Variovorax paradoxus: one gene and its partner. The main gene of each other region encodes a partner of the protein of the gene in region 2 in a complex. Links are inferred from orthologs where the notes say so. Each region holds a gene or a part of one and is shown on either strand. Other genes may lie near its edges. The genes, in order: uvrB and QHG62_RS04925.

Region 1 (3,276 bases), 740 kb from region 2 along the record:
GCTGCACTCAGGGCAGCCAACATGCCGTCGAAGTTGACGCCGCGCTTGGCCGCGTCGTAGTAGGGGTAGCTTTCGACCACGAAGCCCGCGTTGGTGAACAGCGCGCGGTGGTTTTCCCAGCTCGGGTCGCTGATCAGCACCTTGGCATTGGGGTTGAGCTTCTTGAGAAAGTCGGCGCCGACCCCAGCTCGGGTCGCTGATCAGCACCTTGGCATTGGGGTTGAGCTTCTTGAGAAAGTCGGCGCCGACCTTCAGGCCGCCCGTGCCGCCGATGCCCTGCACCGTGGCCACGCGGCCGGACTGCACGGGTTCGCTGTCGGCGCCGAAGACCAGGCCCTTGACGGCGTTGTCGTATGCCACGATGCCGTCGATCGGCAGGTAGCCGCGCGCCGTGGGGGCTTTCATCATGTTCTGTTCGGCGGCCTGCACGCACTGGAGCAGGGGCAGCTTGCCGTTGTCGTCGTAATAGACGCCGACGCCGAGGTTGACCTTGTTGGGGTTGGTATCGGCTGCAAATTGCTCGTTGAGGCCGAGGATCGGGTCGCGCGGTGCCATTTCGACCGCGGTGAACATAGACATGGAAAGGTCCTTTGGGATGAAAGCTTCGCTGGCAACCGGACTTGCGCTACGCTTTCCGGTTGCCTTGAATTTTACCGGCGCCATCGCCACCTGTCGGGAACAGCCATGCCAGAGAACAACGAAGCCATAGCAGACCTGAAGAAACTGGACCCGATCGGTCCGGCCAAGCAGGGCGAATTCATCAAGTATCCCGGTTCGCCATTCGAGCTTTTCCAGCCCTATCCGCCGGCCGGAGACCAGCCGAAGGCCATCGACGGGCTGGTGGAGGGCGTGCTCGACGGCGAGGTGTTCCAGACGCTGCTGGGCGTGACGGGCTCGGGCAAGACCTTTACCATGGCCAACGTGATTGCGCGCCTGGGCCGCCCGGCCATCGTTTTTGCGCCCAACAAGACGCTGGCGGCGCAGCTCTACAGCGAGTTTCGCGAGTTCTTTCCCAAGAACGCAGTCGAGTACTTCGTGAGCTATTACGACTACTACCAGCCCGAGGCCTACGTGCCCCAGCGCGACCTGTTCATCGAGAAGGACTCGTCGATCAACGAGCACATCGAGCAGATGCGGCTTTCAGCCACCAAGAGCGTGCTGGAGCGGCGCGACACGGTCATCGTGGCCACGGTGAGCGCCATTTACGGCATCGGCACGCCCGAGGACTACACGCAGATGCGTTTCATCATGCGGGTGGGCGACAAGATCGGCCAGCGCGACGTGATCGGGCGGCTGATCCGCATGCAGTACACCCGCAACGAGCAGGACTTTTCGCGCGGCACCTTCCGCGTGCGCGGCGACACGATCGACGTGTTTCCGGCCGAGCACAGCGAGCTGGCGATCCGCATCGAGCTGTTCGACGACGAGATCGAGTCGCTGCAGCTCTTCGATCCGCTTACCGGGCGCATCCGGCAGAAGATTCCGCGCTTTACGGTGTATCCGTCGAGCCACTATGTGACCCCGCGCGACAAGGTGCTGGGCGCGGTGGAAACCATCAAGATCGAACTGGCCGAGCGGCTCAAGGAGTTCGTCAGCCAGGGCAAGCTGGTGGAGGCGCAGCGGCTGGAGCAGCGCACCCGCTTCGACCTGGAAATGCTGGCCGAAATCGGCCACTGCAAGGGCATCGAGAACTACACGCGCCACCTTTCGGGCGCGGCGCCGGGCCAGCCGCCGGCCACGCTGACCGACTACCTGCCGAAAGACGCCTTGATGTTCCTGGACGAGAGCCACCAGATGGTCGGCCAGCTCAGTGCCATGTACAACGGCGACCGGGCGCGCAAGACCACGCTGGTCGAATACGGCTTCCGCTTGCCAAGCGCCTTGGACAACCGGCCGCTCAAGCTGGAGGAGTTCGAAACGCGCATGCGCCAGTGCATCTTCGTTTCGGCCACTCCGGCGCAGTACGAAAAGGACCATGCCGGCAACGTGGTCGAGCAGTTGGTTCGGCCGACCGGCCTGATCGACCCCGAAGTGGAGGTGCGCCCCGCCACGCACCAAGTGGACGACGTGCTGAGCGAGATCCGCATCCGGGTGGAAAAGAACGAGCGCGTGCTCATCACCACGCTGACCAAGCGCATGGCCGAGCAGCTGACCGACTACCTGGGCGACAACGGCGTGAAGGTGCGCTATCTCCACAGCGACGTCGATACTGTGGAGCGGGTCGAAATATTGCGCGACCTGCGGCTGGGCACTTTCGACGTGCTGGTGGGCATCAACCTGCTGCGGGAAGGCCTGGACATTCCGGAGGTGTCGCTCGTCGCCATCCTGGATGCCGACAAGGAAGGTTTTCTGCGCGCCGAGCGTTCGCTCATCCAGACCATCGGCCGCGCGGCCCGAAACCTGAACGGCAAGGCCATCCTGTATGCCGACCGGATGACCGACTCGATGAAAAAGGCGATCGACGAGACCGAACGCCGCCGCGCCCGGCAGATTGCCTACAACGAGGCCAACGGCATCACGCCGCGCAGCATCGTCAAGCAGGTGCGGGACCTGATCGACGGCGTCTACAGCGAGAAAACCGGCAAGGAAATGGCCAAGCTCGACCTGGAACGCGCCAAGGTCGAGGACATGAGCGAAAAGGACATCGCCCGGGAAATCAAGCGGCTCGAAAAGCTCATGCTCGAGCACGCCCGCAACCTGGAATTCGAGAAGGCGGCCCGGGTGCGCGACCAGCTGGCGCTGCTGCGGGAGCAGGCTTTTGGCGCTTCGGGCGGGGACAACATCGCCGTGTTGCCGTCCTAGGACGGGGTTCCGGTTTCTTCAAGCGGCCGCCGCTGGGGTTTACCCGAGCAAACCTCAGGGCCTTCTGTTATACTTGACCGAAATACTCAACAACAAAAAAAAGAACTTCGCGATGAAGAACCGATCCCATCGGCTGGGTTCACCAGCTTGAGGGGTCGGGCAGGGCGGAGACGAAGTCACCGCGGCCCCGGGCCACGGTGTCATTTCAACGGTAAGCACTTGAAGGAGCTTGCGATGCGTCTCACTACCAAAGGCCGTTTTGCGGTCACAGCAATGATCGATCTGGCGCTGCGTCAGAACACCGGTCCGGTCACGCTGGCTGCGATCAGCCAGCGGCAGCAGATTTCGTTGTCGTATCTCGAGCAGCTGTTCGGCAAACTGCGCCGTCACGAGCTGGTCGAGTCGACCCGCGGCCCCGGCGGCGGCTACAGCCTCGGCCGCAAGGCTGCGGATATCACCGTCGCAGACATCATT
Region 2 (3,371 bases):
GTCGACCACCGTCTTCATGTTGGCCGGCACCACCGGCAGGCGGAAGCTGCGCGCGCCCAGCGTCACGCTGGTGTCGCACTCGGAACGGCTTTCCACGCGGCACTTGCGCGGGAGCAAAAGGATGTTGTCGTAATCGAAAATCTGCATGACCAGGCTCCTGGAAAGGAATCGTTGAAACGAACGAATGAGCGCTTGGTCCGGCCGGTCTTTGGGGCGTCTTTCAGCAAAAGACGGGCACAAAAAACCGGACGCAAGAAACTTGGGCCCGGTGATTGATTTTACGCAGTCTTGCAAAGGCGGGTCTTCCGGTTCTTCATATAACCCGCATACGGGTTGGTTTCTACAATCGGCGGATGTTGTTTAACGAACCTGCGGCTGATGCCAACCCCCTGGAACTGCCGTTGCTGCAGAACCTGAACCCGGAGCAGCGCGCCGCGGTCACTCTTCCCGCGGGCAATGCCCTCATCCTGGCCGGCGCCGGCTCGGGCAAGACGCGGGTGCTGACCACCCGCATTGCCTGGCTGCTGCAAACCGGCCAGGTTTCCGCCGGCGGCATCCTGGCCGTGACCTTCACCAACAAGGCCGCCAAGGAAATGATGACGCGGCTGACAGCCATGCTGCCGGTCAATGTGCGGGGCATGTGGATCGGCACCTTCCACGGCCTGTGCAACCGCCTTTTGCGCGCGCACTGGAAGCTGGCCAACCTGCCTTCCACATTCCAGATCCTCGACACGCAAGACCAGCTTTCGGCCATCAAGCGATTGATGAAGCAGTTCAACGTGGACGACGAGCGTTTTCCGGCCAAGCAGACGCAGTGGTTCATTGCGGGCGCCAAGGAAGACGGGCTGCGCCCGCGCGACGTGGAGATCCGCAGCGACGACGACCGCAAGAAGGTCGAGCTGTACCAGCTCTACGAAGAACAGTGCCAGCGCGAAGGCGTGGTCGATTTCGGCGAGCTCATGCTGCGCAGCTACGAACTGCTGCGCGACAACGACCCGGTGCGCGAACACTACCAGCGGCGCTTTCGCCACATCCTGATCGACGAGTTCCAGGACACCAACCGGCTGCAGTACGCGTGGATCAAGATGCTTTCGGGCAACACGGTGGCGGGCCAGTTCACGCCGGGCCAGAACAGCGTGATCGCGGTGGGCGACGACGACCAGAGCATCTACGCCTTTCGCGGTGCGCGTGTGGGCAACATGGCCGACTTTGTGCGCGAGTTCGATGTGCAGCACCAGATCAAGCTGGAGCAGAACTACCGCAGCTACAGCAACATTCTCGATTCGGCCAACGAGCTCATCAGCCACAACAAGAAGCGCCTGGGCAAGAACCTGCGCACCGACCAAGGCCCGGGCGAGCCGGTGCGCGTGTACGAGTCGCCCACTGACTTGGCCGAGGCGCAGTGGATGGTCGAGGAAATGCGGCAGCTTGTGCGCGACGGCTTCGACCGCAAGGAAATGGCCGTGCTCTACCGCAGCAATGCGCAGAGCCGGGTGATCGAAACGGCGCTCTTCAATGCCTCGGTGCCGTACCGCGTGTACGGCGGCCTGCGCTTCTTCGAGCGCGCTGAAATCAAGCATGCGCTGGCGTATTTGCGCCTGCTCGAGAACAAGGACGACGACACGAGTTTTCTGCGGGTGGTCAACTTTCCGCCGCGCGGCATCGGCGCGCGCACGCTCGAGCAACTGCAGGACGCAGCGCGCACCGCGGGGCGCTCGCTGCACGACGCGGTGCATGCCGTCGGCGGCAAGGCGGGCTCGAACCTGACGGCCTTCGTGGCCAAGATCGACGTGCTGCGCGAGCAGACGCAGGGCGTCAGCCTGCGCGAGATCATCGAGCTGGTGCTCGACCACAGCGGCCTTGTCGAACACTACAAGGCCGACCGCGAAGGCGCCGACCGCATCGAGAATCTGGAAGAACTGGTGAACGCGGCCGAGAGCTTCGTCACGCAGGAAGGCTTCGGCCGCGACGCCGTGGCATTGCCGGTCGACGAACTGCGGCAGTCCCCCGCGAGCCAGGGCATCGACCTGACCCGCCCCGTGGTCGACGAGCCGCTGGCGCCCGACGCCGAAACCGGCGAAACGCTGAGCCCGCTGGCCGCGTTCCTCACGCATGCGGCGCTCGAATCGGGCGACAACCAGGCGCAGGCCGGGCAGGACGCCGTGCAGCTGATGACCGTTCACGCGGCCAAGGGGCTGGAGTTCGACTGCGTGTTCATCACCGGCATGGAAGAGGGCCTTTTCCCGCACGAAAACTCGATGAGCGATTTCGAAAGCCTCGAGGAAGAGCGCCGCCTGATGTACGTGGCGATCACGCGGGCACGCAAGCGCCTGTACCTGAGCCATTCGCAAACCCGCATGCTGCACGGCCAGACGCGCTACAACGTGAAGAGCCGCTTCTTCGAAGAGTTGCCCGAAGGCGCGCTCAAGTGGCTCACGCCGAAGAACCAGGCGTTCACGCCGTCAGCCTTCGGCTACGGCGGCGGCTATGCGAGCACGCGCGGCGGTGGCGGCAGCTACAGCAGCGGTAGCGGGTACGGCAGCAGCAAAGACACATTCGCGAGCCCCCCGGTGCCACCGCAGAAAACCGCGCCTTCGCACGGCCTGCGTTCGGGCATGCAGGTGTTCCACAACAAGTTCGGCGAAGGCACGGTGCTGTCGCTCGAAGGCACGGGCGACGATGCGCGCGCGCAGGTCAAGTTCAGCCGGCATGGCGTCAAGTGGCTTGCGCTGTCGGTCGCCAAGCTCACGCCCGTGTGAGCGCCACCAAGTTTGCTATTAAACAAATAGCTGGAGGCGCAATAGCCACGGGCGTTTCGGGCGGTTTTTAAAGAAGCAATCGCCGTACACTCCATGCTCGCCAAAACAAGGGGAGCTGAGGATGTGGTTCATTGGCATGATTGCCGGCCTTTTCATAGGGGCCATCGCAGAGTCGGTTCCGGCTGCGCTGATATTGGCGGTTGTCGGCGCATTTGCGCTGCCGAAAATCGTCGGCAAGAAGAGCGCGGCCGAACCTGAGCGTACCGAGGCCGAACGCGCGCAGCCCTCAGGCACCGCATCGCCCCCTGCCGCCGGCATATCGGCTGCGCCTGCGGGCGGCATGCTGAAGCTGCAGCAACGCGTGGCCGAACTCGAACAGCGCGTGAGCATGCTCGAGCGGCGGCTCACGCAGGGCTCTGGCGAAGCGGCGCCTGCCGATGAGCAATCCAATTCGGCGGCAAGTGCCCCCGCGACGCTGGTCGCGCAGCCGGTTCCCCAGGTCATGCCGGCCACCCCGATCCCACCAGCCACGCCGAGCCCCCTCGCGCGGCCTGCGCAAGCGGCCGCAGCCGCAGCCGCCGCAGCGCGTGCCTCGATGCCGGCCCCGTCGCC

Evidence for each region.
Region 1: the proteins of QHG62_RS04925 (region 2) and uvrB are in contact, whole or in part, in a crystal structure (PDB 7EGT), measured with the Thermus thermophilus proteins. The link is inferred for Variovorax paradoxus from one-to-one orthologs. Residues at the interface, in WP_096412145.1 of Thermus thermophilus: His654, Arg656, Phe657, Gln666, Asp668, Glu669, Lys680, Arg681, Leu682, Ser683, Lys685, Tyr686, Ala687; in WP_096411307.1 of Thermus thermophilus: Glu23, Leu25, Arg26, Asp27, Gly28, Glu29, Arg30, Phe31, Arg55, Glu326, Asp327, Phe328, Glu379, Ser382, Gln383, His398, Gly400, Arg401.

What each region holds. Positions count from the first base shown.
Region 1 is NZ_CP123990.1:1,762,144-1,765,419, forward strand. The notes cover bases 283-3,243. They hold uvrB (excinuclease ABC subunit UvrB), read left to right. Parts: upstream 283-684; coding sequence 685-2,802; downstream 2,803-3,243. Other genes in these bases: iscR (Fe-S cluster assembly transcriptional regulator IscR), read left to right, coding at 3,037-3,243. In the rest of the region: more of iscR, read left to right, coding at 3,244-3,276. UniProt on the Escherichia coli protein: The UvrABC repair system catalyzes the recognition and processing of DNA lesions. A damage recognition complex composed of 2 UvrA and 2 UvrB subunits scans DNA for abnormalities.
Region 2 is NZ_CP123990.1:1,023,483-1,026,853, forward strand. Bases 1-3,056 are described here. They hold QHG62_RS04925 (UvrD-helicase domain-containing protein), read left to right. Parts: upstream 1-353; coding sequence 354-2,759; downstream 2,760-3,056. Other genes in these bases: QHG62_RS04920 (GMP reductase), read right to left, coding at 1-147; QHG62_RS04930 (DUF2339 domain-containing protein), read left to right, coding at 2,881-3,056. In the rest of the region: more of QHG62_RS04930, read left to right, coding at 3,057-3,371. UniProt on the Escherichia coli protein: A helicase with DNA-dependent ATPase activity. Unwinds DNA duplexes with 3'-5' polarity. Translocates on single-stranded DNA with 3'-5' polarity. Initiates unwinding more efficiently from a nicked substrate than double-stranded DNA.